Regions from separate parts of the Sinorhizobium sp. BJ1 genome, predicted to be linked through region 2. Evidence: riboswitches for the same ligand, from Rfam matches in the RefSeq annotation. Region 2 holds a riboswitch; each other region holds the start of a gene.

Region 1 (10,250 bases), on a different contig from region 2:
CGGTGATGCTTGCGGCCGGCAAGCCCGACATCGTCGAGGCCCGCCATGGCTATCCGCCCGGCCTCCTCCTTCGGCATGCCCTTGATCTTCACCAGCGACAGCATGACGTTTTCGAGTGCCGTGTGATCGGGAAAGAGGTTGAAATGCTGGAAGACCATGCCGACCCGGCGGCGCAATTTCTCAGGTTTCATGGCAAGAATGCTCTCGCCGTCGAGACGAATGTCGCCACCTTTCGGCTCGACAAGGCGATTGAGGCAGCGAAGCAGCGTCGACTTGCCGGAACCGGATGGGCCGATGACGCAGGTAACGGTTCCAGGCTTGACTGTCAGATCGACGCCCTTCAGCACGTCGAGATCGCCATAGGCCATGCTGAGCTTGCGTACCTCCAGGCTGCCGCCCTTGAAGACCGGCAGGGTTTCGTCCTTGGCCTTGCCTTCCGACTCCAGCTCGCTGACCTCGTCGAGGCCGCTGGTGACCCCGCCCGGGTGCTGCTTGCCGAGGCGCAGGCGGTTGTCGATCGCGTTGACGACATGGGTGAGTGGCACGGTGATGACCAGATAGAAGACACCGGCGAGCAGCAGCGGAGAGAGGTTGCCCGTGACCACGGCCTGATCCTGGCCGACACGGAAGATCTCCCGCTCCGAAGCAAGCAGGCCGAGGAAATAGACCAGGCTCGAATCCTTGACGTTGCCGATGAACTGGTTGACCAGCGCCGGCAGCACCCGCCTGACGCCCTGGGGCACGACGATCAGCCGCATGCCCTGGCCATAGCTCATGCTGAGCGCCCGGCAGGCCTCCATTTGCCCGCGCTCGACGCTCTGGATACCCGAGCGGAAGATCTCGCCGATATAGGCGCCGGCAATGAGGCTCAGCGCCAGGATGCCGAGCGGGTAGGGAGACGGCCCGAAGATGTCGCGACCGAGCCGCGCAAAACCCTGGCCGATCAAAAGGATGGTGACGATCGCGGGCAGGCCGCGGAAGATGTCTGTATAGACCCTTGCCGGGATGCGCAGCCAAGGCGAGCGCGAGATGCCCATGATCGCCAGCATCATGCCGATGACGACGCCGAGCACCGTCGAGGCCGCCGCGAGAATAAGGGTGTTCTTCAGGCCGACGGCAATCATCGTCGGCAGCACTTCCGCCATTGCTTCCCAGTCGAGGAAGCTGCGGCGCAGATTTTCAAGCCAATTCATGGGAATGTCCTTGCCCCTTCAATCCCGGCGGCCCGGCCGCCGTATAGGCGACCGGGCGCGGATCACTAGTTCTTGGGAAGGTATTCGTCCGGCATCGGAGAGCCCGGGAACCACTTTTGGTAAAGCGTCTTCCAGGTTCCGTCCTGCATGGCCGCATGCAGTCCCTCGTTCAGCGCTTCGCGCAGGCCGTCATTGCCCTGGCGGATGACGAAGCCCGCGGGCGCATCGAAGCTCGGGATATTGACCGTCACCTTCAGGTTGTCGTAACGGCCGGTGTAGTCCTTGGCGGCTTCGTAATCGAGGAAGTGGGCGTCGATCGTCCCGTTGTTGAGAGCGACGACCGCCGAATTGTTGTCCGGGAACTTGACCAGATCCGTGCCGGCGAAGTTCTTTTGCGCGTAGATTTCCTGCAATGTTCCTTGCACGACGCCGAGGCGCTTGCCTTTCAGGCCCTCAGGCTTATTGATCGCCTCGTCGGCCGTGAGGATGGACAGATAGCCGGCAAGGTAGCCGTCGGAGAAATCAACCGTTTTCTTGCGCTGCTCGGTCGTCCCGATGGCGGCAACCGCCACATCGAAGCGTCCATTGGCGACGGATGGCATCAGCGCCGAAAATTCCTGGCCGGTGAAGACGACCTGATCCTTCTTGTAGCCGATGCGCTCGGCGACATTGAGGAAGAGCTCGATATCGAAACCGGTGAACTGGCCATCGGCGGTGGCGAACGTATAGGGCTTGGCGTCCCCCATGGTTCCGACGCTGATCACCTTGGGGTCGATGAGTCCCAGCTTGTTTTCCTCGGCGGTGGCGCCCGAAACGGCGGCACCGAGGACAGACAGCGCAAGCGCCACAAAAGAGGCGCGCGTTCGAGTGAGCAACGATGCTCCAGTCTTCATCATGTTCATCAAGAGGTTCTCCGCTCTGGTGTTCCGTTATTGCTGCGCCGACGGTGCCTTTCAGGCAGAGCAGTCGCGTGCGGACAGGAGGTCGGCACGGCCCGTCCGGCGAAATGCCTTTTCGGCATGCCGGTGCAGCTTATCCGATGAGACCGGTCTCTTTTGTGAATGAGACCGGTCTCTTCCGGACTTGATGATTGTTAGCTGCGCATTGACCACTCGTCAACATCTCTTGTAATGCTAATGCATGGATGAGCATCTCCCGCGAAAACCCTCTGTCACGGTGGCCGACGTCGCGCGCGCCGCAAACGTATCGAAAGCCACCGCTGCGCGCGTTCTCGGCGGCTATGGAACGGTCAGCGACGGCGTCCGGGAAAACGTCCTGCAGGCGGCGCGCAGGCTCGACTACAGGCCGAACGAGCTGGCACGCAGCATGACGACCGGCCGATCGGGGACGATCGGCGTCGTCGTCGGCGATATCGAGAACCCGTTCTTCAGTGCCGCGGTACGCGGCATCGCGGATATTGCCAAAACCGCCGGGTTCAACGTCATCCTCGCAAACTCCGGCGAGGACATCGAAGCCGAAAAAGCCGCGGTCAAAACCCTGCTCGCCAAACGCGTCGACGGTCTGATCGTCACGCCCTCGCGCGCTCGTGAGACGTCGCATCTCGAGGACGTGGTTCGATCCGGAAGGCCGCTGGCGCTTCTGGACCGCGCCATACCAGGCCTGTCGGTCGACGCGGTTACCGTCGACGACCGTGAGGCGGCAGAGGCGGCGACAGAGCTGTTGATTGGCCGGGGTCACCGCAAGATCGCCTATATCACCGCCTGCGATACGCCGGAGCACCGCTACGCTACCATCGAAGACATTCACACGGCCTCGGTTCGCCTGCGCATCGAAGGGTTCCTCGCTGCCTGCCAAAGGGCGCGGATCCTCGATCCCACCGGTTTGATCCGGCTCGGCGCCAACGGCCGCGCCGAAACCCGCAAACTTGCCCTCGAGCTTCTCGGCTCACACGAGCGGCCGACCGCGATACTGGCCTCCGACAGCCTCATCGCCCTGGAAGTGTTCAAGGTGATCCGCGAACTGTCCCTCCGGATCCCCGATGACGTGTCGCTGATCACCTTCCACGATGCGGACTGGACGAGCGTCACGACCCCGCCGATCACCGTCGTCGACCAGCCCGTCTATCGGCTTGGCGAAGCCGTGGCGAAGCTCCTGGTGGCGCGCATGAAGGGCGAGGCTGCGGAACCTCGGCACATTGTTCTGCCCACGACGCTGATTTCGCGCGCCTCCGTTTCGGAGGCGACAAGTTCCAACTGACAACGGAAATGGGTGGCAATTACCCCTCTGGCCGACGGGCATCTCCCCCAATTAAGCATCGCTTCGGAAGTGAGCAGTGGTGCGAAACCCCGACAACCTCAGGCGCCGGCACTACTGCATGCTTGCTCAGATGGCAGCCAATTTAAGGATAAACATGGAGCAATTCAAAGTGCTACAGCAATCTTTGCGCGCCTGATAAGACGCGTGGCGCTGTAGAGCACATTGAAGACGCCCGGTTTCGCTCGCGCCAGGAAGCCGGGCTGAGGGAGGTCACGCGGCGGAATTCCCGATTGAAGTTCGACTTCGTTTGAAAACCGGATTCGAACATCGCTGCGGTCACCGACATGTCGGTTTCCCGAAGGAGCCGGCAGGCTTCGGCAATTCGGAAATCGTTGATATATTGAGAGACGTTCTTGCGCGCCAACGGGTTGACTGCACCGGATATCTGCCGGGCCGGCACCCCGGCGCGCCGCGCCAGCCGCGACAGGGTCAGGTTTTCATCACGGGCCAGTTGCTGTTCGGCGAACAGATGGTCGATCCGATCCAGGACTTCACGGTCTTTCGCCGCCAGCGACGAAGCCTGATCGATGTTCGGGGCGGCTGCCGGCAGCGGCCGCGCGCGGGCCGCGACGCTTGCGGTAAGGCCGAAGCTCGTCACGAACGCGCTCGACTACACCGAAGACATGCGCAACGACCCTGCGGTCTATCTCGACGGGCGCGCGGTCGGTTGCATTACCTGCGCCTATGGCCCGCAGGCGGCCGGCACGACGCTGGTCGCGCTGCGCTCCATCGTCCATGCTCTGCGCGGCTGGCCGACCCCGCTCGGTGTCGGCATCAACAGCGCCTCCTGCCGTTTCTCGCGAGGCGAAGAACCGAGCGACGCCGCAATTGCCGATCAGTTGAAGATCCTGGCCACCCAGGTCATCCAGGGCGCCTTCGCGATGCGGGCCGGGCTGGCTGCGGCCCGGAAGCCGGGCCGCCTGATCTCGGTAGCCTGAGGCAAGGCCGCAAACGACTCCTGAAAGGCACGAGTTCATGACCATTGCAGTAAAGGTGAACCAGACCAGGGTCGCCGTTGTCCGCGCACGCTGGCACGCCGATATCGTCGACCAGAGCGCAAACGCCTTCGTCGATGAATGGGAAGCCCTCGGCGGCCGGCGAACAGAAGTCGATCTCTTCGACGTACCGGGTGCGCTGGAGATCCCGCTCCAGGCTCAAACGCTGGCGCCCGGCGAATATCAAGCGATGGCTGCGCGTTTGTGGTCGATGGCGGCAATTTACCGCCACGATTTCGTTTGCCAGAACCGTTCTCGACGGCATTATGCGCGTCCAGCTCGACACGGGGGTGCCGTTTCTGTCGGCTGTATTGACGCCTCGTAATTTCCAGGAGACGGAGGCGCACATCCGCCTTTGTGATCAAAGGCCGCGAAGCGGACCAGGCCTGCCGGGCGATGGTCGCAGCCCGGGCCGATCTACTTGCATCTCGGCCAAGACCGGACTTTCAACGCGGCATCCACCGTCGCGACCTCGCCGATCCCGCCTTCCGATAAAAACAGTCTTGACGGCGCGGCGATATCGATGACTATTGGCGTCCATTCACCAGGGGGGTCCCGGCAAGGGGCTGAGATACTGCTAGAGCGCGCAGTGACCCGTTGAACCTGATCCAGTTCATACTGGCGTAGGGACGGTGCAGACGCTTGATGCCAGGATTCCGTATTTCCCACGATCCATCGGCGATACGTCTTTTCATCCTTCCGGCTTCAGAACTGGGTCTCCAACGCGAAAACTTTGGAGCCTCAAGATGAACGTTTTCAAGCCTCACCCCGCGACACCGTCGGTCACGCAGGGGCCGCTTCCGGCGTCCCGCAAGGTCTACAAGGCGGGAGAGATCCATGCCGATATCCGCGTGCCTATGCGCGAGATCGCGCTGCATCCGACATCCGGCGAGCCGCCGGTCACCGTCTATGATGCCTCCGGGCCCTACACGCTGGAGGACGCCGACATCCGCATCGATCAAGGCCTGCCACGTCTTCGCCGCGACTGGATTCTTGCTCGCGGCGATGTCGAAAGCTACGACGGACGCGCCGTCAAGGCGGAGGACAACGGTTTTGCCACCGGCGAGCGGCTGACGGCGGAATTCCCCCTGCGCCACCAGCCGCTGAGAGCCAGGCCGGGGCAAGCGGTCACGCAGCTTGCCTATGCCCGGGCGGGCATCATCACGCCGGAGATGGAATTCATCGCCATCCGCGAGAACCTCGGCCGCAAGGCGGCGAAAGAGACGCTTCAGCGCGACGGCGAGAGCTTCGGCGCGGCGGTGCCCGATTTCGTCACTGCGGAATTCGTCCGCCAGGAAGTGGCGAGCGGGCGGGCGATCATTCCGGCCAATATCAACCATCCGGAATCCGAGCCGATGATCATCGGCCGGAACTTCCTGGTGAAGATCAACGCCAATATCGGCAATTCCGCCGTCACCTCGTCGATGGCCGAGGAAGTCGAGAAGATGGTCTGGGCGACGCGCTGGGGCGCTGACACGGTCATGGACCTTTCGACCGGCCGCAACATCCACAATATCCGTGATTGGATCATCCGCAATTCGCCGGTGCCGATCGGCACGGTGCCGCTCTACCAGGCGCTGGAGAAGGTAAACGGCATCGCCGAGGACCTGACCTGGGAGGTCTTCCGCGACACGCTGATCGAGCAGGCCGAACAGGGCGTCGACTATTTCACCATCCATGCCGGCGTGCGGCTGCATTACATTCCGCTGACCGTCAACCGCGTCACCGGCATCGTCTCGCGCGGCGGCTCGATCATGGCCAAGTGGTGCCTGCACCACCATCGCGAAAGCTTCCTCTACGAGCATTTCGACGAGATCTGCGACATCTGCCGTGCCTATGACGTCTCCTTCTCGCTCGGCGACGGGCTGCGCCCCGGCTCGATCGCCGACGCCAACGATGCGGCGCAGTTCGCGGAGCTCGAAACGCTCGGCGAACTGACGCAGATCGCCTGGGCGAAGGACTGCCAGGTGATGATCGAGGGCCCCGGCCACGTGCCGATGCACAAGATCAAGGAGAACATGGACAAGCAGCTTGAAGTCTGCGGCGAGGCGCCCTTCTACACGCTAGGGCCGCTGACGACCGACATCGCCCCTGGCTACGACCACATCACCTCCGGCATCGGCGCGGCGATGATCGGCTGGTTCGGCACCGCCATGCTCTGCTACGTCACGCCGAAGGAGCATCTGGGACTGCCGGACCGCAACGACGTCAAGGTGGGCGTCATCACCTACAAGATCGCCGCCCACGCCGCTGATCTCGCCAAGGGCCATCCGGCCGCTCGCATCCGCGACGACGCCCTGTCGCGCGCCCGCTTCGAGTTCCGCTGGGAGGACCAGTTCAACCTGTCGCTCGATCCGGAAACGGCCCGCAATTTCCATGACGAGACGCTTCCGAAGGAGGCGCACAAGGTCGCGCATTTCTGCTCGATGTGCGGCCCGAAATTCTGCTCGATGCGGATTTCCCACGACATCCGCGCCGAGGCGCAGAAGGAAGGGCTGGAAGCGATGGCGGCGAAATACCGCGACGGCGGCGACCTCTACATGCCGCTCGACGGTGCCGGCCAACCCGCCGGAGAGTAGAATGCGCGTGCTGATCAAAGGGGCCGGCGTCGCCGGCCTTGCGGCCGCCCATGCGCTCGTCGCGCGCGGCGTGGAGATCGCCGTTTCGGAGCCCTCTCCGGGCGTCGCCGGCGCCGCCTCCTGGTATGCAGGCGGCATGCTGGCGCCTTGGTGCGAGCGGGAAAGCGCCGAGGAAGCGGTCCTCACGCGCGGCATCGGCGCAGTGGACTGGTGGGAAGCCGCCCTTCCCGCCGGTTCCGTGCATCGCAACGGCACGCTTGTCGTGGCGCCGCCGCGCGACAGCGGCGAGCTCAGGCGCTTCGCCTCACGGACCTTCGGTTTCCGCTGGCTCGCGGCGGAGGAAATCGCCGCGCTCGAGCCGGCGCTTGCCGGCCGTTTCCGCGAGGCGCTGTTCTTTCCGGAGGAAGCGCATCTCGACCCGCGCCACGCACTTTCGACACTCAGGGCGGACCTCGAAGCCCGCGGTGTCCCGCTCGGCGGCGATATCGACGAGAGCGACTTCGACCTGACCGTCGATTGCACCGGCGCCGCAAGGATCGGCGACGCTGCGGGACTGCGCGGCGTTCGCGGCGAAATGCTTTATCTGCATACGGATGAGGTCGCGCTCTCGCGTCCGGTGCGCACGCTGCATCCCCGCATCCCGCTCTATGTCGTGCCGCGCGGCGACGGGCTCTTCATGTGCGGGGCGACGATGATTGAGAGCGACGACGCCGGCCCGATCACCGCCCGTTCGCTGATGGAGCTGTTGAACGCCGCCTACGCGTTGCATCCGGCCTTCGCCGAGGCGCGCCTCGTCGAGACCGGCACCGGCGTGCGCCCGGCTTTTGCCGACAACCTGCCGCGCGTCTCCCTGCAGAAGAACACCATCACCGTCAACGGGCTCTACCGTCACGGCTTCCTCCTGTCTCCGGCGCTGGCCGAGGAGGTCGCGACGCTGGTCGTTGGCGGACAATTGAAGAGAGGACATGCCCGATGAAGCTCATCGTCAATGGCGAGGAGCACGAACTCCAGGCGGCCACCCTGGCCCAACTGCTCGTTTTCCTCGAATACGACGGCGACTGGCTCGCCACGGCCGTCAATGGCGAGCTGGTGCACAGCGCCGATCGCCGAATCCATCTCCTGAAAGACAGCGACCGCATCGAGGTCCTGTCACCCATGCAGGGAGGCTGAACATGCCGCAATTCTATGGAACCGAGGTGCGGTCGCGACTGCTGCTCGGCACCGCCCGCTACCCCTCCCCGGCCATACTTGCCGAAGCCGCGCGCCGCTCGGGCACCGATATCGTTACGGTGTCGCTGCGCCGCGAGTCAGCCGGCGGCAGGAATGGCGGCGCGTTTTTCCAGCTCATCCGCGAGCTCGGTGTTCACGTGCTGCCGAACACAGCCGGCTGCCATTCCGTGTCGGAAGCGGTGCTGACGGCCAAGATGGCGCGCGACGTGTTTGCGACCAACTGGATCAAGCTCGAGGTGATCGGCCATCATGATACGCTGCAGCCGGATGTCTTCGGCCTCGTCGAAGCGGCCGGCATCCTCACCGGCGAAGGCTTTGAGGTGTTCCCCTATACGACCGATGATCTGATCGTTGCGGAACGGCTGCTCGAGGCCGGCTGCAAGGTGCTGATGCCCTGGTGTGCGCCGATCGGCAGCGCCGTGGGTCCACGGAACCTGGCCGCGCTACGCACCATGCGCGCCGCGTTTGCCGACGTGCCGCTGATCGTCGACGCCGGCATCGGCCGCCCGTCGCATGCGACAACGGTCATGGAGCTCGGCTATGACGCCGTGCTGCTCAACACCGCCGTTGCCGGGGCCGCCGATCCGGCCGCCATGGCCGAAGCTTTCGCCAGCGCGATTGAGGCAGGACACATGGCCCATGGCGCCGGCATGCTGGAGCCGCGTGACATGGCCGTCCCTTCGACCCCCGTCATCGGAAAGGCGGTCTTCTCGTGAAACTCGACCCTTTCTATCTCATCGTCGACAGTGCCGCCTGGATCGAACGGCTGGTGCCGCTCGGCGTCAAGCTCGTGCAACTCAGGATCAAGGACTCCAGCGACGAAGAAATCCGCGGCCAGATCCGTATTGCCAAATCGGTCTGCGCCGCCCACGGCTGCCAACTGATCGTCAACGACTATTGGCGGCTGGCGATCGAGGAAGGTTGCGGCTTCGTCCATCTCGGTCAGGAGGATCTGGCCGAGGCCGATCTCGGCGCGATCCGCGCCGCCGGGCTGAAGCTAGGCGTCAGCACCCATGACGAGACGGAACTCGAAACGGCGCTCGCCGCCGAGCCGGACTATGTGGCGCTGGGGCCGATCTATCCGACGATCCTGAAACAGATGAAATGGGCGCCGCAGGGCCTGGCGCGGCTTTCCGCCTGGCGCGATCGCGTCCAGCCGCTGCCGCTTGTAGCGATCGGCGGGCTCAATCCGGATCGGATCGACGGCGTCTTTGCCCATGGCGCCGATTGCGCCGCCGTCGTCACCGACATCACGCTCAACGCCGACCCGGAAGGCCGGACGACGGAATGGATCCGGAAGACGGCAGCTTGGCGTTAGCCCCCGTCATCTGGTCGCCATGCTGGCGACCAGATCGCTGAACCTTTCGCCCTGGATGCCCACATGGGTCCGCAGCAGCCGGCGGGCCTCTTCCCCATCCCCAGCAAAGATCGCGCCGACGATGCCGCAATGTTCCGAGAAGGACGTCGAGAGGCGATTGCGCACGCGCAGCTGCAGCCGACGATAGGGACGCAGCCGCCGATGCAGTTGCATGCATTGCTCCTCGAGGAAGTCGCTGCGGCTTGCCGCGTAGATCGCCTTATGGAATTCCTCGTTGTCGTAATAGTAGGCGTCACTGTCGCCGGCCTCGGCTGATTGCTCGCAGCGCTTGTGGGCCGCCGTGATCGCCTGACGGGAACCCTCGTCGAGGCGGCGGGCGGCAAGCGACCCGGCCAGGCCCTCGAGCTCCGCCATGACCTCGAACATTTCGTAGATGCGGTGCGGTCCCGGATCGATGACGACGGCGCCGCGCCGAGGCCGAATCTCGATGAGGCCGATCGCATTGAGCTGCATCAGCGCCTCGCGAACCGGCGTCCGCGATACGCCGTAGCGGCTGGCCAGAACCATCTCGTCCAGCCGTTCGCCAGGGGCGAACTCATTGGAAAGGATTGCGTTCTCGATCTCGTCCCGGAGCCACCGGCCGACATTCTCGGACATT
Region 2 (10,250 bases):
CTGCTCATTCGAGGGGAGAGACTGCCTTCCCATTTTGCTCCGCCAGGAACCGTCTCTATCCGGTCGCCCACGCCTTTAGGGGATCACTTTGGTCGGCCGGGAATCCGTGGTCGCGCCACGAGCCGGTCGGCTATCGTTGCGCCATTGACGCGGCGGCGCGATCTTCGTGTGCATCCCTTCATTTTTTTGGGGGTGTTCTACTAGACTATCGTGTATTACATGTATATTTTTGATAACTCGGTGTCTAAAAACGAGGTTATTCCAAAAGGGTGACGCCGAAAGTATTAATTATAAAGTAGTATTCAGAGTATTTTCTAGAAGAACGCTCGGTCTGAGGAATTTGCCTCCATTGGGACCATTCGTTTAAGGGGATTTGCAATGGCTTCTTCAATTTCAAGATTTGAGAAAATGCCGGCATTTGCGCTGGAGCCGAACGGCTCAAACAGTCTCACACATCGTACCGGAGACGGCGAAATGCAGCAAACGGAGGGGGTGGACAAACGCTGTCTACTTGTCCTCGATAGCAGGGCGCTGGACCGAGAATGCCTGGCGAGGACCCTGACCACCCATGGTCTTGGTATGGAAGTCGGCGCCTTCGGTTCTGTCGATGAATGGCGAGAGAAGAAGGGCACCTGCCCGCCAGTCGGAGCCGTTCTCCTCAATATCGGCGCCCGCAAGGTCGCCGATGTCGCGGCCGAGATCGCAAAGCTTGCCGCCGAGTTCCGGCCGCTCCCGGTCGTCGTCCTGTCCGACATCGATGATCTCGGCCAGATCTTGCGGGTGCTCGAATGCGGGGCGCGCGGATATATCCCTACCTCCGTTGGGGTGGAGGTTTGCATCGAAGCGATCGGATTGGCGGTAGCAGGCGGAATCTTCCTGCCGGCCAGCAGCGTTCTCGCCGTACGACATCTGATCGAGACGGAAAGGCCGGAAGCCCAGCCGATGGCCGGCATGTTCACGCTTCGGCAAGCGGAAGTCGTCCAAGCGCTTCGCAAGGGCAAGGCGAACAAGATCATCGCCTATGAGCTCAATCTTCGCGAAAGCACCGTAAAGGTCCATATTCGCAACATCATGAAAAAGCTGAAGGCGACGAACCGGACCGAGGTGGCCTACAAGCTGAATGATCTCTTTACGGGCAATGCGGGCTATCACTGATCATGCCGATCCGTGCACGCAGGGAAAAGTCGATCTTTGGGCGGTGCGGCTTAGCCGCGCCGCCTATCTCTTATTCTCCCGGCTCCAACGCGTGCGGTCGCCCTTTTCGCGCTTCGGAAGGCGGGCACCCATAGCATTTCCGGTATTCGGTCGCGAAACGACCCATATGCCTGAAACCCCATTTGCGGGCGATCTCCGCCACCGAGACCCTTTGATCCGCTTGTAGAAGGTCGCGGTGGGCCGCTTCCATTCGCAGTTGGGCGAGATAGCTGATCGGCGACGTGCCCTTGAACCGCTTGAAGCCCTCCTGCAGAGACCGAACGCCGATGCCGGCCGCCCCTGCGATGTCGGTCATCGAAATTGGCGCACAGAGATTGGCGTGCATGAAGTCGACAGCACGTTTGACGTGCTTTGGGGACGGCAGCCACTCGCCCTGACTCAAGGCCGCCGAGAACCGATGCGGCACCGTATCGACCAGCAGGTTAACGATGCTTCCGGAGAGATATGAAAGCGCGTTGGGCATGTCACGCATCGCGGGTTCCGCCCCGAGGGAAGCCGCCATGATCTGTGACAGCCTCAAGATGATCTGGCCCGCCCCATCTGCAAGGTCGAGTTCGGGCACGAAGTCGAGCGAACCATAGACCGGCCGTTCCAGTCCGCCACGGAGGCGGTGGAAAATGTCTTCCTGGTCGATGACAAGCGATAGATGGCGGCGGTCTCCCTCGATCTGCAGTTCGGACAGTCTGTTGCCGTCGAGGATCGCTGCCTGGCCGGGTTTGGAAATCAGGCTCTCATTTCGCCCTATCTTCACGCAGGCGGAGCCGTGCAGGGGGAGCAATATGAGGAGCTTAGGCACCTCGTCCTTCTGGCCTATACTCAGACTGCCTTGCGACGTCACGCGGCTGAAGGCAACGCGGCCGGCGGCGACGAACTCATAGCTATAGGAGAAATCCGTGTTCAGCGGCCTTTGCACCCTGACGGGTCCAATGCAGCGCGTCAGAACATCCGACAGTTCTTCGGCGTCGCTGCCCAGATATGAGAGTTTCATTCCCCGCCTTTGCCCTTGCATCCGCCAATTTCCCAAAGAGAAATGAAGATATGCATCCTCCCCGTGGCACCGCCGCGATGGCCCGATAGCTCACGATCGCGCCGCAGTCGAAGTGGCTACCGTCTGTCGCCATCGCTTTATGGTTTGGTTGGCGCGCGATTATGCAACGACACAGGGCTTTACAAGCGGAAAGATGGGGCTGCCGGTCACTTTTTCCTCATGAGATGCCTGTCGCCTCTGATGTCTGCGCAAATGTTGTGCAGGGTGCCGTTAGAAGAGGCAAAGGAGCCTCGGTTTAACCCCGGGGCGTGTCTTCGCCGCCACGGTCCAGCGCGATGCTATGGGTGTTCCCGTTGATTCAACATCCGTATCTGCCGCACCTCGCATCTAGCGTGTCCGTCATGAACTGAAGCGGCGACTTCTGACGATCACGAGCGTTGTTCAACTCACCCCAGGCATGCTGCGGGTCAACTTGACCGGTGATGATCTCGCGGACTTCCCGAGCCTGTCGCCTGACGACCACGTCAAGATCCTTGTGCCGTCCTCTTCCGGGGAGGCTGAGCGGCGCGACTATACGCCATGACGCTATGATGCACGTTCACGCACACTTGCGATTGACTTTGTCGTTCATGACGCCGGCGCGGCAACGCTGTGCGCGCTTTGGGCGCAGCCGGGTGACAGGCTCGAGGTCGCCGGACCACGCGGATCGGCGGTGGTCTCGCCCGACGTGGAACGATGGCTGCTGATCGGCGACGAGACGGCGCTGCCGGCGATCGGCCGGCGGATCGAAGAGGCAGCCGCCGGTAGGCGCGTCACCAGGATCGCAGCCGTGACAAGGGCCGGAGGAACATCAGAGATTTGAAACCCGGGCGGACTATGTTGCGCTCTGGGTCCATCGACCGCTCTCCCGGGCCGCGGATCCCGAGGCGCTGGTTGCCGCCGTCAAGACGATCGACATCGAGCCGGGAACCTTCGTCTGGATCGCCGCCGAGGCGGCCGTGACCCGGTCAATCCGCTGGCATATTGTCGACGAGCGAGGCTATCCGCTGAGTTGGGTCAAGGCATCGGGATATTGGGTCATGGGTCAGGCGGATGCTCGCGAGAAGTTCGACTAGGCGTGGCTCTCGGGCCATCGGCCGCGCATTGAAATCGCGCGCGGTCGAGCGACCTTTCCTTGCCGGGGCGAGCTTCGTAGAATGGCGCGCAGAGAGGTCGGCAAACATGAGCACCACCAGCCAGCTTTTCTCCGACTCACGCACAAGGGAGGGCACGATCCGCGTCTTCCTGTGCGGCGACGTCATGACCGGACGGGGCATCGATCAGGTCCTGCCCGCTCCATGCGATCCGATCCTGTACGAGAGCTATATTCGCTCGGCGCGCGACTATGTCCGCCTGGCGGAGAAGGCAAACGGTCCGATACCTGTGCCGATGGACCCGGCTCTGGTGTGGGGCGTAGCGCTTGACGAATGCGCTCGCGCCCAGCCGGACCTCCGCCTCATCAATCTCGAAACGGCCATCACCCGCAGCGAGGACCATGTTTCAAAGGGCATCAACTATCGCATGAGTCCGGAAAACGCCTCCTGTCTTGCTGCCTTCGGCGTCGACTGTTGCGTGCTCGCCAACAACCACATTCTGGATTGGGGCATGGCCGGGCTTTTCGACACATTGGTAACGCTGGAGCGCTTGCGGATCGTGACAGTCGGCGCTGGACGCGACCTCGACGAGGCTAGCAAGCCGGTGGCCTTCGATATCGGTACCGAGGGGCGCCTCCTGCTATTCGCGCTGGCGACCCCGACAAGCGGCGTGCCTCCAAGCTGGGCGGCTAGTGAGGGCAGGGCAGGTGTGAATTTCCTGCCCTCTCTCGACCCGCTCCACACAAGTGGCTTCGCCGAACATATCCGCCACATCAAGCGGCCGCACGACGTGGTGGTCGTATCGATCCACTGGGGTCCAAACTGGGGCCATGGCGTGCCTGCCGCCCAGCGAGACTTCGCGCACGCGCTCATCGACGAAGCGGATGTCTCGATCGTTCACGGACACTCCTCGCATCACGCCAAGGCGATCGAACTCTACCGCAACCGTCTCATCCTCTATGGCTGCGGCGATTTCATCAACGACTATGAGGGGATCTCCGGCTATGCGGAATTCAGGAGCGATCTGCGCCTGATGTACTTCGCCGACATCGATCAGGCTGGCGATCTCTCGGCCCTGGAGATCGTGCCGTTGCAGGCTCACGGCTTCAGCCTTGTCGATCCCTCCGGATCGGACCTGGAATGGATCAGCGAAACGCTTGCCCGTGAGAGCGGTCGGTTCGGAACAGTCCTAGAGCAGCGCCCCGATGGACGGCTCAACTTGCGGTGATCACAGCCGCCAAATCCGGAACTTCGAAGCGAACGACGCGGTTATCTCTGCTTCAGCAGTGCCTCGACACCGGCTGCGCGGCACGAAACTCGAACAGGAAGGGGGACACGGCCCGTGCGTTTCTCGGATCGCTCGGAAGCGGGAAAGGAATTGGCGAAGGTCCTAGATGCCTATCGCGGGCAGGAGGCCGTCGTCCTCGCCCTGCCCCGCGGAGGCGTGCCCGTTGCGGTGGAGATTGCACACCAACTCGGCGCTCCGCTCGATCTCCTGTTGGTGCGCAAGATCGGCGTCCCGTGGCAGCCGGAACTCGCCATGGGCGCGGTCATCGACGGCAGCAGGCCGGCGGTCGTCCGCAACGAGGAGACGATCCGCCTTGCCGGGATTTCGGACGCCGAGTTCGACGCCATCTGTCAGAGGGAGCTCGCCGAGATCGAACGCCGCCGCCGTCGATACTTCGCCGGCCGCGCACCGCTGGAGATCGCCGGGCGCATCGCCATCGTCGTCGATGACGGGATTGCGACCGGCGCGACCATACGGGCCGCCGTCGCCGGGCTCAAGGCGCGGATGCCCGCGAAAATCGTCGTCGCGGTGCCCATCGCATCGCCCAGTGCCATCGCCGAGCTGGAGAAGGAGGCGGATGAAGTCGTGTGTCCGATTCAGCCGCGGATGTTGGGGGCGATCGGCTACTTCTATCGTGATTTCGAGCAGTTGACCGATGAAGAGGTCATTGGCTTGCTCGCAACCCATCGTGCCTGAGGCAGGACGGGTGGGCTGGGTCGCGGAGAGAAACCCTTTCAATTCGTCGTGAGTTGTGGGCGCAGGTGATGACTTCACCGCCTGTTCGCATTAGGTGCGGAAGCATGATCAGGTTGATGGCCGTCGTCCTATGGCTCTTGCTTTCGCTTTCGTCCGCTGCGGCCGAACAGCCCGCTGCGGTTCCGGAACTGCTGAAGGGGCTTGCCGACCGAGACGAGCTGAAACCCCTGAAGACAGTCATCGTCGCGCGTGACGGTGAAACAATCGCCGAACAGGGCTATCGCGGCCACGCGCCGGGCGAGTCTACCAATATCAAATCCGCATCGAAATCGATCATTTCGGCACTCGTCGGAATCGCGATCGACAAGGGTCTTCTCGACGGCCCTGAGCAGAAGATCGCGCCGCTTCTGAAGGAAGATCTGCCCTCGTCGGCGGACCCGCGGGTCAACGACATCACGATCGGCAACCTGCTTTCCATGCAGGCCGGACTTGGCCGCCTGTCGGGCCCGAATTACGGCCGTTGGGTGTCGAGCCGCAACTGGGTCCGTTTCGCGCTCGCACAGCCTTTCGCCGACGAACCGGGCGGCCGGATGCTCTACTCGACGGCGTCCACGCATCTGCTTTCGGCGATCCTGACGAAGGTTGGCGGCAAGTCGACGCTCGCGCTCGCGCGCGATTGGCTCGGCCCGGTTCAGGGCTTCAGGATCGGCGCCTGGGAACGCGATCCGCAGGGCATCTATCTCGGCGGCAACCAGATGGCGATGAGCGCAAGATCACTGCTCGCCTTCGGTGAGCTATACCGCAAAGGCGGTCGGACGGCCGATGGACGGCAGGTCGTTCCGGCAGACTGGATCGATCTTTCGTGGCAACCGCGCACGAACTCCTACTTTTCCGGTGACGCCTACGGCTATGGCTGGTTCGCCCGGCAGATCGGCGGCGAGACCGTCCACTTCGCCTGGGGCTACGGTGGCCAGATGCTCTACATCGTCCCGGCGCTGAAGCTCACCGTCGTCATGACGTCCGAGGAGAGCGGCCCCTCGGCGCGCAACGGATATCGCGCCGCATTGCATGGCGTTCTGGCGGAGATCGTAAGCGCGGTGAAAACCGATTGATACCACGGCTGCGGCGAGCCGATGTCGTGTGGCTGGATCACGGGAAGTCGCGAAAGGCTGAACGAGCCTTTCGCGACTGTCGGTTCGACCGGCGTGCGCGGAACAGCCTCAGGCGGTCGGCTGCTTGGTCTTCCTAAGATAGGGCAGTACGGTATCGAACGAGCCGAAGCGCTGAATTGCGTCCTCGTTGGATACGGCCGCCGTGATGATGACGTCCTCGCCCTGTTTCCAGTTTGCCGGCGTTGCGACCTGGTGCTTGGCGGTGAGCTGGATGGAATCGATGGCGCGCAGGATTTCGTTGAAGTTGCGGCCGGTGGTCATCGGATAGGTGAGGATCAGTTTGATCTTCTTGTCCGGTCCAATGACATAGACCGAGCGCACGGTGGCATTGTCGGCCGGGGTGCGGCCCTCGGACGTGTCGCCGGCGCCGGCCGGCAGCATGTCGTAGAGCTTGGCGACCTTCAGATCCCGGTCGCCGATCAGCGGATATTCGACATCGAAGCCGGTTGCGACCTTGATGTCGTTCTTCCATTTCGCGTGGCTGTCGACCGGATCGACCGAAATGCCGATGATCTTGACGCCGCGCTTGCGGAATTCGCCTTCGATCCCGGCCATGGCGCCGAGTTCGGTGGTGCAGACGGGCGTGAAATTCTTCGGATGCGAGAAGAGGACGGCCCAGCCGTCGCCGATCCATTCATGGAAATTGATCGTACCCTGCGTCGTCTCGGCGGTGAAATCAGGGGCGGTTTCGTTGATGCGGAGGCTCATAGCTTGCTCCTTTCGGGTCGGCGGGAATGGGGCCAAGGATAGCGCAAACAACGGAGTTTTCGAGGAGGAAACGCGCGATCGCGGGCCTTAAGGGAAATAGCCGCAGCGTGATTTTTAGGATTCGGAGAAAAATCTTCCCCTTGGCGATTTCAGGCTCGGCCGCAAGCACCGGTAGTCGATATCCACGTTGACACCGCAGCACCGCTGCCGCATAGAATGCGGCCATTCCGAGGGGAGCGCCGAGCGGCGCTGAGACGGCGGTGAGCCGGACCCTTGAACCTGATCCGGGTCATGCCGGCGTAGGAACGGAAAGAGGCTTCCCTCACGACGTCTTCGCCTTCACCTGGGTCTCCAATCGTAGGGAGATCGACAATGCTGCCTCATTCTGCCTTCCCGTCGATCGCCCTCACGATTGCCGGATCGGATTCGGGCGGCGGGGCCGGTATCCAGGCCGATCTCAAGACCTTTTCGGCCCTTGGCGTCTACGGCGCCAGCGTCGTTACGGCGATCACGGCTCAGAATACCAAGGGTGTGATCGCCGTCGAGGACGTCTCGCCAGATATCGTGGCCGCACAGATCGACGCGGTCTTTTCCGATCTCGACGTGAAGGCGGTCAAGATCGGCATGGTCTCGCGCCGGGAGACCATCATCGCCATCGCCGAAGGATTGCGCCGCTTCGACAGAAAAGCGGTCGTCGACCCGGTGATGGTTGCAACCTCCGGCGACCCGTTGCTGCAGCCGGATGCCATGGCCGCGCTCGCGCAGGAGCTTCTGCCACTGGCCATCGTCGTCACGCCCAATCTGCCGGAAGCGGCACTTCTCACCGGCCGCCCGATTGCCGAGGACGAAGCCGAGATGGCCCGCCAGGCCGAAGCGCTGATGAGGTCGGGCGCTAGCTCTGTGTTGATCAAGGGAGGGCATCGGAAGGGCAGCGACGCCACCGATCTGTTCTTCGATGGCGTTGGGCTCATCCGGTTCCCCGCCAGGCGCGTCGAGACACGTAACGATCACGGCACCGGCTGTACGCTCTCGGCCGCCATCGCCGCCGGTCTTGCCATGGGGCAGTCACTGGCCGAGGCGGCAGGCGCCGCAAAGACCTATCTGCACGCGGCGATCTCCGCCGCCGACAGGTTGAAGGTCGGAGAGGGGCGGGGACCAGTCCACCATTTTCATGAATGGTGGCCTCGCTGAGGCAGTAAAGGTCGCTACCTGGCTCATTCGCCTCGACCGCAGGTATGGCGGCCGCCATCCGACGGCCACTTGTCCGTTGGTCAAGCGGCAGTGTGTCGGTTGTCGGTGATACCCTGCTCGATATAATACTTGCCGTAGCGGTGCCGATATTTTTCCGCCCCGCCGAAATCGCTGTATTTCTCGAGTTCGTCCATATCGGTCTTGTTGAGGATCACGCCGAGGACCTTCGCATCGATCTGCGGCTCGGAATTGAGCAGGTCCCGAACGAGCCTCGATGGCGTACGGCCCCATTCGACGACGAAGAGGACGCCGTCGGCGAGCGGCGTGAAGGCCTTCGCGTCGACGACGGGAGCAAGGGCGGCGAGATCGACCACGACGTAGTCGAAGGAGTTGCGGGCATTCTCGATGAGCCCCGCCATGGCCGGGGAGGCGAGCAACTCATTGCTCTGGTGCCTGCGATCCGCCGCTCCGCCGCCGGCCGGCAGGATCGCGAGCTTCGTACGCTGATCCACCTTGATGCCGGCAGGCCAGGTCGCCTCTCCCGTGAGCGTCTCGACCAACCCCGTGCGCGGGGCGGGCGTGATCATCTGGGTGAGCCCCGGCTTACGGATGTCGGCGTCGATCAGCAGGGTCCGCTTGCCGCTCGAGGCCAAGAGTGCCGCGAAATTCGCGGCGACGATCGACTTGCCCTCGTCCGGGAGGGCGGAGACAATCGCGATGACGCGGCTCTCGTTGCCCGGAAGCATATGATCGCAGGCGAGCTTGGCATTCCGGAACGTTTCCGCGAAGGCGGATCGCGGTGCGTCGAGCACGACGCGAGAGAGACGCTGGAATGGGGTGGCCTCATGGGATGGATCGTGCGGCTGCCGGTCCGATCCGAAGCGGGCGCGTACCAGCTCTGCCGTTTTCTTCGTCCGCGTGCCGATCAGCGGAACGTAGCCGAGCGAGCGGTGCCCGAGCACGGAACGCACTTCACCCTCGAGACGGAAGGTTCTTTCGCGGAACTCGAGGAACGCGGCATAGGCGCCGCCGACCATCAGGCCGAGCACGGCCGAAAGTGCCAACGTCATGGTCTTCTTCGGGCTCGACGGTGCCGTCGGGACGCCGGCCTCGGAAATAACGCGTGCCTTGGCGATCGGGAAGGACTGCTGCTGGGTCGCCTGTTCATAGCGGCCGAGATAGGATTCATAGAGCGTCTTCAGCGCCGCCGACTTCTGCTCCAACTCCCGCAACTGCACGAGCGACTTGCTGGCGTCGGAATTTTTGCCGGTGATTCCCTCGATGCTCTTGCGCAGCGAGGCCTCGCGCGAGCGCGCGACTTCGAACTCGTTCTTGTAGCTTGCAGTCAGTTGCTGCAGTTCCTGGTAGATCTGCCGTCCGATGTCACTCTTCTCGGCCCTGAGCGACACCGCCTGCGGGTGGTCCTCGCCGAAATTCTGGGCGACCTCCTGCTCGCGCTTGCCGATGGCGAGATAACGCGTCCTGAGATCGCGGATCACCGAATTGTCACCCTCCTTGGGAGAGATGGTGGCATTGTTGACGCCGGCGTCCTGCCCTTGATCGATGATCGACTTGAACTGCTCGTAGCGCGCCGAGGCGCTGGCCGTGTCCGCCTGGGCGACGATCAACTGACTGTTTAGATCGGAGAGTTGCTGTTCGGACATCAGTTCGCCGCGCGCGGCGGTCAGCCCGTTCGCGCTGCGGAATTGTTCGACCTCGAGAGCGGCCGCCTGCGAGCGCTGCCGAAGATCGGCAAGCCGTTCCTGCAGCCACACCGAGGCCCGTTCCGTCGCTTCGAAGTTGGCGTTCAGCTGGTCCGTCAGATAGGCGGCGGCATAGGTACTGACGACATTTCGAGC
Region 3 (10,250 bases), on a different contig from region 2:
CCATCGAATCGAGGAAGCGCGCGGCGGCATAGGGGTCGTAGCCGGCTTCGCCGAGCATCCTGACCCCGATCACGTCGGCCTGCAGTTCCTGGTTGCGCGAAAAGGCCGCAAGTCGCAGCTTGCCGCGGGCCAGCGCCTGCTTGCCGGCAAGGTTGGAGGACAGCACTTCCGAGACGACGCGACTGGCGATGACCTCGGCCTCCTCGCGCTGCTGGCGCTGGATGCCGTGATTGGCGGTGACATGCGCCATTTCGTGCGAAAGCACGGCGGCCACTTCCGAGGCGTCGTTGGCAAGCGCCAGCAGGCCGCGTGTGACGTAAAGGTATCCGCCCGGCAACGCAAAGGCATTGATCGCCGGGGAGTTGAGGATGGTGATGCGGTAGGATTGCTGCGGGTTTTCCGAAACCGCCGTCAGCGCGCCGGTGATGCGGGCGACCAGCCGTTCCGTCTTGGCGTCCTTGTATTCGCCGCCATAGCTCGCGACGATGCGCGGATGCTCGCGCGCGCCGAGTTGGGCGCGCGGATCGTTCTTCTGCACCTCCTCGACGATCTGCGGATTGGACGAGGGCGAGACGGCCGGCTCGTAGGTCTGCTCGATAATCGACTGGCAGCCGGAAAGAAGGCTCAACGAGGACAATGCAACCAGAGCGCGCGGTGCCACGCCACGCCGCTTCGGAAACCAGCCTCTTGTGACTGTGTGCCTTGCCATTCCTCAGCCCGTTCCATCCGCCGAGGCGCCCTGCGCTCATGAGCCAACAGTCGCCAGCGTCGAAAAATCCTACTATTTCAGCCGCATAAGGGCGCTGGCGCAGGTTTCTCAGCCATGACCATGCTGTATCGATTTAAGCGCCGCCTGCCTAGCTGATCCCCGTAGAAATAGTTGCCCCGTGGTATCACAGCAACGGATGCGCGAGTAACGCGCATATCCGGCCGGACGTTCCGCGCGTCGCACGCCGGGGCGGTCAAATTGTGGCGAACCGGACATTGTCCAAAAATACTGCCGCGTTCCCCCGGTCGATTGCCATGGCAGGCGGGTGACGCTCATTCGTCCCACCCGATCTCGTCGTTGCCGAGAAACCGGTTGATCGCCGCCAGGTCCCGCCGTGCAAGAAAACGATCCAGGGCGTCATGGGCGACGATACGCCCCTGGTCGAGGAAAAGCACGCTATCGGCGAGGCTCTTCACGTCATCGGGATGATGCGTGATCATCAGGATGGTGTTGCCTTCCTCGCCATGCAGGTCGCTCAGCAACGCGCGCATCTCTGCGCGCATGCCGGGGTCGAGTGCGGCGAAAGGCTCATCGAGCAGCAACAGCGGCCGATGCCGCACCAGCGCGCGGGCAAGCGCCACCCGCTGGCGCTCGCCGCCGGAAAGCGTCGGCGGCAACCTCCTGCCGAAGCCGGCGAGCCCGACCCGCGCCAGCGCCTCCTCGATCCTGCCGCGGTCGGATGAGTCGAGGCGGAGAGAGGGGCTGATCCCGAAGCCGACATTCGTCGCGACATCGAGATGAGCGAAGAGATTGTTTTCCTGGAAGATGATGGAGATCGGTCGCTCGACGGGCATGCGCCCGGCCATGTCCTCGCCGAGGATCCGCACTTCGCCTGCCTCCGGCGTCTCGAAGCCGGCAATGACATTGAAAAGCGTCGATTTTCCCGAGCCCGAGGCGCCAATAACGGCGACGATCTGTCCGGCCGGAACCGCGCAATCGAATGCCAGCGCCGTCGTTTCGAAGCGAACCTTGACGTCCTTGAGCGACAGGGCGAGCGAACTCATGCGCTTCGTCCTTGTGCTGGCTTCTCTCCTGCCGTGCCGAGCATGGTCAGAACGAGGCAGATGAGGCCAAGCACCAGGGCGAGCCCGGCCGCGTCGGCGGTGCGGTAGCTGCCCATCCGGCTATAGAGCAGCCAGGGCAGCGTCGCGAGATCCTGCGAACCGAAGAGGGCGACAGCGCCAAGATCGCCGAGCGACAGCGCGAGCGCGAAGGAGAATGCCATCAACAGAGGTTTGCGCAGCACCGGCCAATCGATCCATCGCAGGCGATGCAAGCTCCGGATGCCGAGGCTGGACGCAAGGCGCTCGGTGCGCGCGGCATGGGTCGCCATCGCCGGGGCGAGGACGCGGTGAACGAATGGCAGCGCCATCAGCGCATTGATGGCGATGACGAGAAACGGGGCAAAGCGCGCGACGTCGCCGAAGGGCCGGACGAGCAGGAACCAGCCGGCGCCAAGCACCACGGGCGGGGCGAGCAGGATCAAGGAGGTGCTGGCACCGATCGCACCGGCAAACAGGCGGGCCGGCACTTGAGGGCGTCGTCGCGCGAGGAGCAGCCGCTGCGCACGGATCATCAGGACGGCCATGACGACGGAAATGGTGGCGGACGGAAGGGCAATGGCGGCGCTGGTGGTGAGTGCCCGATGGAACGCCGGCTCGCCGACGAGGCGGGTGAGATCGGCCTGCAATCCGGACGTCGCGATGGCGACGAAGGGCAGGCCGACGAAGACGAGGGCGAGCACCAGCCAGGCCCCGTCGGCAAGGCGCGAAAGCCGACTCAGACCATCGAACCGTCGGGTCGCCCTGCCGCTCGTCTCGCCTTCCTCGGGGGGCGGGGCGAGAAATTTAAGGGCGACAAGCAGCGTGCCCGTCAGAACGACCTGCAGGCCGGAAAGGGCGATAGCCCGGGGTGGGTCGAAATCGAAGCGCAGCGCCTGGTAGATGGCCACCTCGACCGTGCTTGCAGCCGGGCCGCCGCCAAGCGTCAGCACCAGCGTGAAGCTGGTGGCGCAGAGCATGAATATGAGGCCGGCAATGCCCGGCAGCAGACCCCGGAGCGCCGGCCATTCGACGAAGCGGAAAACGGCAAGCGAGCCCATGCCGAGATTGGCGGAGCTGCGCCAGTATTCGCCTGGGATGCGTTCGAGGCCGGCATGCATCAGCCGGGCCGCAAGCGGCATGTTGAAGAAGACATGCGCAAGCAGGATGCCGAACAGGCCGTAGACACTGATCGGCTGCTGCAATCCTGTCGCCGCGAGAACGTTGTTCAGGAAGCCCTGCCGACCCCAGACCTCGATCAGGCCGAGCGCCGCAACAAGTGCCGGCAGGCCGAGCGGCAAGGCCATTAGCCGCAGCATCCAGATCCGGCCGGGGAAGGATGCCCGGCGCGCCAGGGCGCGTGCGACGGGTATGGCGAAGAGAATCGACAGGCCCGTCGAGAGACCTGCCTGCAGCAGCGTGAAGCGGGTGACGCGCCAGATATAGGCGTCGAACAGGCCGTTGGCGCCGCCGTCGCCGGACTGCGCGAGCAGCGCGGCGCCTGCCAGACCGACGAAGAGCAGGATGCCGCCGAGGCAGAAAGCCGCGGCGGCGATTGTCATCCTGTTTTCGGCGGCGTCGAACAAGCCGGCCTCAGTTCTTGCTCATCGCCGCCAGCCATTCGTCGATCCAGGCCTTTCGGTTGGCGGCAACCTCTTCGGACGGCATCAGGAAGGTCTTTTCCGGATTGACGAGCTTGCCGAAGGCCTCGGGCAGAGGCTCGTTGGTGGAACCGACCGGCATCATCCAGTTGGTCGTCGGGATGATCGACTGGAATTCCGGGCCGGTCATGAAGGAGAGGAACTTGCGGGCGAGTTCCGGTTCCTTGCTGTTCCTCGTTACGCCGGCCACTTCGATCTGGATGTAGTGGCCCTCGGCGAAGGGGGCTGCCTGATACCGGTCGGTTCCTTCCGCCACCATGTGGTAGGCGGGCGAGGTGGTGTAGGAGAGGACCATTGGCGCCTCGCCCTTGGTGAACAGGCCATAGGCTTCCGACCAGCCGGGGGTCACCGTCAGCACGCGTTCGCTGAGCTTCGCCCAGGCCTCGCCGGCCTTGTCGCCGTAAACGGATTTGACCCAGAGAAGCAGGCCGAGGCCGGGCGTCGAGGTACGCGGGTCCTCAATGACGATCTTCTGGGCCGGATCGCCTTCGACCAGGTTCTTGAGGCTCTTCGGTGGGTTCTTCAGGGTTTCGGTGTCATAGATCACGGCGAAATGGCCGTAGTCATAGGGAACGAAGGTGTCGTCGGAAAAGCCGCCGGGAACCTTGAGCTTCGTCGTGTCGAGGCCGTGCGGGACAAAATAGCCGGTGGCCTTGGCCTCTGCGACTAGGTTGGTGTCGAGGCCGAGAACGATGTCGGCCTTCGATCCCTCGCCCTCGAGCTTCAGCCGCGTCAGGAGTTCGACGCCGTCGGCAACGCCGACATAATTCACCTTGCAGGCGCAGGTCTTCTCAAAGCCTTTGGCGACCTTGGCGCCCGGACCCCATTCGGTGATGAAGCTTTCATAGGTGTAGATCGTCAGCGTCTTTTCGGCGGCGACGGCGCTCGCTGAAAATGCGGCGACAGCGATGCTGGCAATCGCCAGCCGGCCGAGGATCTTGCGATGGAGTGAACTGGACATGATGGGCACCTCTCCCTGTTGTTGATGCTGCACGGGAAAAGCGCGTATCGGTCCGATCGCTTCTAATCCCTCCGCCGGTATGAGCCGGATCAGGTTCCGCGGGTTGGCTCGAAGCCTCTCAGCCATCGGACCGCAAGCGGTCCGGGGCACCCCGTTAGAGCGCCTAAGATTTAGCTTTCGGCGGCAGCCAAGGCAAGCGGAGTTTCGGCGGAAGCATTGGCCCTGAGCGCCGCCTGCGCTATCAAGGGTTTGCGAGAAACCGGAAGGATTTGCCGGCGCTCTGAGTTCAAACAACGGCGGCGGCGTTTTGTTCGCCAAGCGGGGTCATTTCATGCCGGACATGCTGGTTCGCCTCTATGCCTTGCCTGAAGGCCGCGGGTCCCGACTCGGCCCCGACGTTACCATCAGGCGCGCCCTGACGGCCGAACGCAGGATCGTTGTCTCCTGGATCGAGGAACGATTCGGCGCCCCTTGGGCGGGCGAGGCAGAGGCGGCCTTTTCCGCGACGCCGACGCGGATCCATATTGCGCTATGGAAGGGAGAGCTTGCCGGCTTTGCCTGTCATGACGTGACCGCGCTCGGCTTCTTCGGGCCGACGGGCGTCGACAAAGCGATGCGCGGCCGCGGCCTCGGAGAGGCATTGCTGCTCGAAAGCCTCTTCGCCATGCGTGCCGCCGGCTACGCCTATGCGATCATCGGCGGCGTTGGCCCGGCGGAATTCTATGCGCGCGCCGTCGGCGCGGTGGAGATTCCGGATTCGACGCCCGGCATCTATGCGGACATGCTTTCTCCGGACGGGACGCGGGAGGCCTGATCCAGCAAGCCACGAGAGGGCGCCCCGAAAAGACGTTCTGCCCTTTTCCTCGGGCGCCGCTTTGCGCTATGGGCTTGTGCCATGACCCGATCGACCTTCACCATTCTTCTCGGCGGCGCGCTCACCCTCACGGAGCGGCTTACGGTGCAGCTTTCCGGCAGCCGCTTCATCGCGGCCGATGGCGGCATACGCCATGCGAAGACGCTTGGGGTGGAACCGGAGCTCTGGGTCGGCGACTTCGACTCGACCGATCAGGCGTTGTTCGCAGATTACGCCGAGGTCCCGCGGGAAAGCTATCCGGCCGCCAAGAACGCCACCGATGGCGAGCTGGCAGTCGAGGCGGCGCTTGCGCGGGGCGCCTCGACGTTGATCTTCGCCGGCGCGCTCGGCGGCACCCGCAGCGACCATGCCTTCCTGCACCTCCTGCGACTCGCGGCGCTGGCGGAAGAGGGACACGCCGCGCTCATGACCTCCGGCGAGGAGGAGGCCCATGCGCTGATGCCGGGGGTCCACGAGATCGACCTGCCGAAGGGGAGCCTGTTCTCGATCCTCGGCTTCACCGACCTTACCGGCCTGTCGATCGAAAACGCCCGCTACCCGCTCCACGGCTTCGCACTGCCTTTCGGCTCCTCCCGGACGATTTCCAATGTCGCGGAAGGTCCGGTTCGCTTTTCCCTGAAATCCGGCCGGGCGGTGGTTCTCGCCCGACCCTACGATCTTTCCGGAGCCTGACGCCTTGGCGCCCCCCATCCTGAAGCTTGACGACATCCTTCTTACCTTCGGCGGCACGCCGCTTCTCGCCGGCGCCAATCTGCAGGTCGAGCCGGGTGACCGCATCTGCCTCGTCGGCCGCAACGGCTCGGGCAAATCGACGCTGATGAAGATGGCCGCCGGTCTTGTCGAGCCGCAGTCCGGCGAGATTTTCCGGCATCCCTCGGTAACCATCCGCTATCTGCACCAGGCCCCGGACTTCGACGGCTTCGACACGGTGCAGGCCTATGCCGAGGCCGGGCTCGGCCCCGGCGACGATCACTACCGCGTCACCTATCTGCTGCAGCATCTGGGGCTGACCGGCGAGGAGGACCCGAAGCGCCTCTCCGGCGGCGAGGCGCGCCGCGCGGCACTCGCCCGCGTCATGGCGCCGGAGCCCGATATCCTGCTTCTCGACGAGCCGACCAACCATCTCGACCTGCCGACGATCGAATGGCTGGAAGACGAGCTCGCCCGCAGCCGCTCGGCCCTCGTGCTGATCTCGCACGACCGGCGTTTTCTCGAGAAGGTCTCGACCGCGACGGTCTGGCTCGATCGCCGCCAGTCGCGCCGGCTCGACCGAGGCTTTGCTCATTTCGAAGCCTGGCGCGATGAGGTGCTGGAGGCGGAGGAACTCGAACAGCACAAGCTCGGCAAGGCGATCGAGCGCGAGGAGCACTGGCTGCGCTACGGCGTCACGGCGCGGCGCAAGCGCAACATGCGCCGCCTCGGCGAGTTGCAGGACATGCGGACGCGCTATCGCGGCCACAAGGGGCCGCAGGGCACGATCCAGGCAACCGTCGCCGACGCCAAGGAATCCGGCAAGCTGGTCATCGAGGCGGAGAAGATCACCAAGGCCTATGGCGAGCGGACGATCGTCGCGCCCTTCTCGATCCGCGTCCATCGCGGCGACCGGATCGGCCTCGTCGGGCCAAACGGCGCCGGCAAGACGACGCTGCTCAAGCTCCTGACCGGGCAGCTCGAACCGGACTCAGGCACCGTCAAGCTCGGCACCAATCTGGAGATCGCCACGCTCGACCAGAAGCGTGAAGATCTGAACCTCGACGAGACGCTGGCGCATTACTTGACCGACGGGCGCGGCGAGACGCTTCTCGTCAACGGCGAACAGCGACACGTCACCGGCTACATGAAGGAATTCCTCTTCCAGCCGGAGCAGGCCCGCACGCCGATCAGCGAACTATCCGGCGGCGAGCGAGCCCGGCTGATCCTCGCCCGCATCCTGGCGCGCGCCACCAACCTCCTGATCCTCGACGAACCGACCAACGACCTCGACATCGAGACGCTCGACCTCCTGCAGGAGATCGTCGCCGGCTTTGCCGGAACGGTGATCCTTGTCAGCCACGACCGCGATTTCCTCGACCGCACGGTGACCTCGACCATTGCGCCCGCCAATCCGGAAGCGCCCGACGGCCGCTGGATCGAATATGCCGGCGGTTATTCCGACATGATGGCGCAGCGCAAGGGCGCGATCGAGGAGCGGCGCAAGGCCGAGAAAGCCGAGAGGGCCAAGCCGAGCGATGCCCCCGTCGAAACAGCCGAGCCGAAATCCAAGGGGAAACTCTCCTACAAGCAGAAATTCGCGCTGGAGAACCTGCCGAAGGAGATCGCCAAGGCCGAGGCCGAGATCGCCAAGCGCGAAGAGAAGATGCACGATCCTTCTCTCTTTTCCCGCGATCCGGACGGTTTCGCGAAGCTTGCCGCCGAGCTCGAAAAACTGAAAGAGGGCCTGACGCGCATGGAGGAGGAATGGCTGGAGCTTGAAATGTTGCGCGAGGAGCTCGAAGGCTGACGCCGGTCCGATTTATGGGAAAACCCCTCCCCACAAGGAGGAGGGGCCAGAAGTCGAGCCCAACTCAAGGGTAAAAATTGCAGCAACTCAAAGCACTGCAGCGACCTTTGTGCGCCTGAAAAGACGCGAGGCGCTGTAGATCAGGCGAAATACTGTCCGCCATTCGCCGATATCGTCGAGCCGGTGATGAAGCCGGATTCGTCAGACGCCAGGAACACGACGCAGCGGGCGATCTCGTCCGGTTCGCCGAGGCGGCCGACCGGGATTTGCGGGATGATTCGTTCGTTCAGCACCTTTTCCGGCACCGCCCGCACCATCTCCGTGCCGATATAGCCGGGGCATATCGCATTGACGGTGACGCCCTTTGCCGCCCCTTCCTGCGCCAGCGCCTTGGTAAAGCCGAGATCGCCGGCCTTGGCGGCGGAATAGTTCGCCTGGCCCATCTGGCCCTTCTGGCCGTTGATCGATGAGATGTTGATGACGCGGCCGAAGCCGCGGTCGCGCATGCCCGACCAGACGGGATGCGTCATGTTGAAGAGGCCGGTGAGATTGGTATTGATGACCTCTCCCCACTGTTCCGGCGTCATCTTGTGGAACATCGCATCGCGGGTGATGCCGGCATTGTTGACGAGAATGTCGATCGGCCCGAGATCCGCCTCCACCTTGGCGATACCGTCGACGCAAGCCTGATAGCTGGAGACGTCCCATTTGTAGACCGGGATGCCGGTTTCCTGCTTGAAGGCCACGGCTTTCTCGTCATTGCCGGCGTAGGTCGCAGCCACCTTGTAGCCGGCCGCCTTCAGCGCCACCGAAATCGCAGCGCCGATACCGCGGGACCCACCCGTAACCAATGCTACCCTGCTCATGTTCGCCTCCCATTGGGTTAAAATCTGCCAAAACTATTCTTCCGCGGCCCGGAACTCCGGGCCGCGCGTGCTCGATCGAATAGGGCGGAGCCCTTGCATACCGCTAACTGTTACAGGCGCTCGACGCACAGGGCGACGCCCATGCCGCCGCCGATGCACAGCGTTGCGAGCCCCTTGGAAACACCACGGCGCTTCATTTCGAAGAGCAGCGTGTTGAGGACGCGGGCACCGGAAGCGCCGATCGGGTGGCCGATGGCGATCGCGCCGCCGTTGACGTTGACGATCGACGGATCCCAGCCGAGATCCTTGTTGACCGCGCAGGCCTGCGCCGCGAAGGCTTCGTTGGCCTCGACGAGTTCGACGTCGCCGACCGACCAGCCGGCCTTTTCGAGCGCCTTGCGCGAGGCGGGGATCGGGCCGGTGCCCATGATCTGCGGGTCGACGCCGGCCGTCGCCCAGGAGACGATGCGGGCGAGCGGCTGAATGCCGCGCCTGGCGGCCTCGGCCTCGGTCATCAGCAGCGTTGCGGCAGCGCCGTCATTGAGCCCCGAGGCGTTGGCCGCGGTGACCGTACCCTCCTTGTCGAAGGCCGGACGCAGCTTGGCGATCGAATCGAGCGTGGCGCCGTGGCGGATATATTCGTCCTGGTCGACGCTGACGTCGCCCTTGCGGGTCTTGACAATGAACGGGACGATTTCGTCGGCGAACCGGCCGGCCTTCTGCGCCGCTTCCGCCTTGTTCTGCGATCGGAGCGCGAATTCGTCCTGCTCCTCACGGGTCAGCTGCCACTTACGCGCGACGTTTTCGGCGGTGATGCCCATGTGGTATCCGTAAAAGGCGTCCGTCAGGCCGTCCTTGATCATCGTGTCGATCATCTTGTAGTCGCCCATTTTGACGCCGCCGCGCAGATGCGCGCAATGCGGTGCCATCGACATCGATTCCATGCCGCCGGCCACGATGATGTTCGCGTCGCCGATGACGATCTGCTGCATGCCGAGGGCGACCGCGCGCAGGCCCGAGCCGCAAAGCTGGTTCATGCCCCAGGCGGTCTTTTCCGGCGGGAGGCCGGCCTTGATCGCCGCCTGGCGGGCCGGGTTCTGCCCTTCGCCGGCCTGAAGCACCTGGCCGAGAATCACCTCGTCGACCTCTGCCGCCTCGACGCCGGCCCGTTCGAGGACCGCCTTGATGACCGTTGCACCCAGTTCATGAGCGGGTGTGTTGCCGAAGGCGCCGTTGAAGGACCCGACTGCGGTGCGAGCGGCGCTGGCGATCACGATGGAGGGATTGCTCATGGGACGTTTCCTCTTGTTTCCTTTGCCTGGAGAAGCAGACTGGCAAAGCCAGGAGCGCAAGTCAAACTTCTTGATGCTCTGCAACAAAAGCTTCATCGTCGGTTCTACCGACCGTTGTTTTGCACCTGCGTCGCCGCAATGCACAAAGAGATTGTCAGCGGCGCTCTTTTGCGGATACTCTTAAAAAACACAATAAAGACGGGACGATGGGTAGAGGAGACCCTGATGGCGAAGCATGAAGGCCAGATCGTTATCAAGAAATACGCAAACCGGCGGCTCTACAATAC

The links. Region 2 has a riboswitch for thiamine pyrophosphate ahead of thiD (bifunctional hydroxymethylpyrimidine kinase/phosphomethylpyrimidine kinase). Riboswitches for the same ligand answer to the same signal wherever they lie in the genome.
Region 1: another riboswitch for thiamine pyrophosphate. It lies ahead of thiC (phosphomethylpyrimidine synthase ThiC); the one in region 2 lies ahead of thiD (bifunctional hydroxymethylpyrimidine kinase/phosphomethylpyrimidine kinase).
Region 3: another riboswitch for thiamine pyrophosphate. It lies ahead of thiB (thiamine ABC transporter substrate binding subunit); the one in region 2 lies ahead of thiD (bifunctional hydroxymethylpyrimidine kinase/phosphomethylpyrimidine kinase).

The regions. Positions count from the first base shown of each region.
Region 1 covers NZ_NWTH01000010.1:89,810-100,059, reverse strand. Annotated here, with positions in the region: gene CO676_RS36785 (amino acid ABC transporter permease/ATP-binding protein) at 1-1,193, opposite strand, end outside; gene CO676_RS16145 (ABC transporter substrate-binding protein) at 1,259-2,095, opposite strand; gene CO676_RS16140 (LacI family DNA-binding transcriptional regulator) at 2,334-3,410, shown strand; partial or broken gene CO676_RS16135 (AraC family transcriptional regulator) at 3,583-4,056, opposite strand; gene CO676_RS16130 (hypothetical protein) at 4,094-4,408, shown strand; partial or broken gene CO676_RS16125 (6,7-dimethyl-8-ribityllumazine synthase) at 4,446-4,960, shown strand; TPP riboswitch at 5,002-5,113, shown strand; gene thiC (phosphomethylpyrimidine synthase ThiC) at 5,212-7,044, shown strand; gene thiO (glycine oxidase ThiO) at 7,046-8,020, shown strand; gene thiS (sulfur carrier protein ThiS) at 8,017-8,214, shown strand; gene CO676_RS16105 (thiazole synthase) at 8,217-8,990, shown strand; gene CO676_RS16100 (thiamine phosphate synthase) at 8,987-9,592, shown strand; gene CO676_RS16095 (GntR family transcriptional regulator) at 9,599-10,249, opposite strand.
Region 2 covers NZ_NWTH01000008.1:183,769-194,018, forward strand. Annotated here, with positions in the region: gene CO676_RS14125 (response regulator transcription factor) at 475-1,155, shown strand; gene CO676_RS14130 (AraC family transcriptional regulator) at 1,226-2,203, opposite strand; partial or broken gene CO676_RS14135 (siderophore-interacting protein) at 2,610-3,318, shown strand; gene CO676_RS14140 (CapA family protein) at 3,425-4,564, shown strand; gene CO676_RS14145 (phosphoribosyltransferase) at 4,679-5,320, shown strand; gene CO676_RS14150 (serine hydrolase) at 5,425-6,432, shown strand; gene CO676_RS14155 (peroxiredoxin) at 6,541-7,200, opposite strand; TPP riboswitch at 7,421-7,523, shown strand; gene thiD (bifunctional hydroxymethylpyrimidine kinase/phosphomethylpyrimidine kinase) at 7,573-8,391, shown strand; gene CO676_RS14165 (polysaccharide biosynthesis tyrosine autokinase) at 8,472-10,250, opposite strand, start outside.
Region 3 covers NZ_NWTH01000007.1:39,150-49,399, reverse strand. Annotated here, with positions in the region: gene CO676_RS12230 (M48 family metalloprotease) at 1-709, opposite strand, end outside; gene thiQ (thiamine ABC transporter ATP-binding protein) at 1,042-1,773, opposite strand; gene thiP (thiamine/thiamine pyrophosphate ABC transporter permease ThiP) at 1,770-3,395, opposite strand; gene thiB (thiamine ABC transporter substrate binding subunit) at 3,403-4,431, opposite strand; TPP riboswitch at 4,481-4,595, opposite strand; gene CO676_RS12210 (GNAT family N-acetyltransferase) at 4,763-5,245, shown strand; gene CO676_RS12205 (thiamine diphosphokinase) at 5,327-5,977, shown strand; gene CO676_RS12200 (ABC-F family ATP-binding cassette domain-containing protein) at 5,982-7,805, shown strand; gene CO676_RS12195 (beta-ketoacyl-ACP reductase) at 7,946-8,671, opposite strand; gene CO676_RS12190 (acetyl-CoA C-acetyltransferase) at 8,782-9,963, opposite strand; gene phaR (polyhydroxyalkanoate synthesis repressor PhaR) at 10,189-10,250, shown strand, end outside.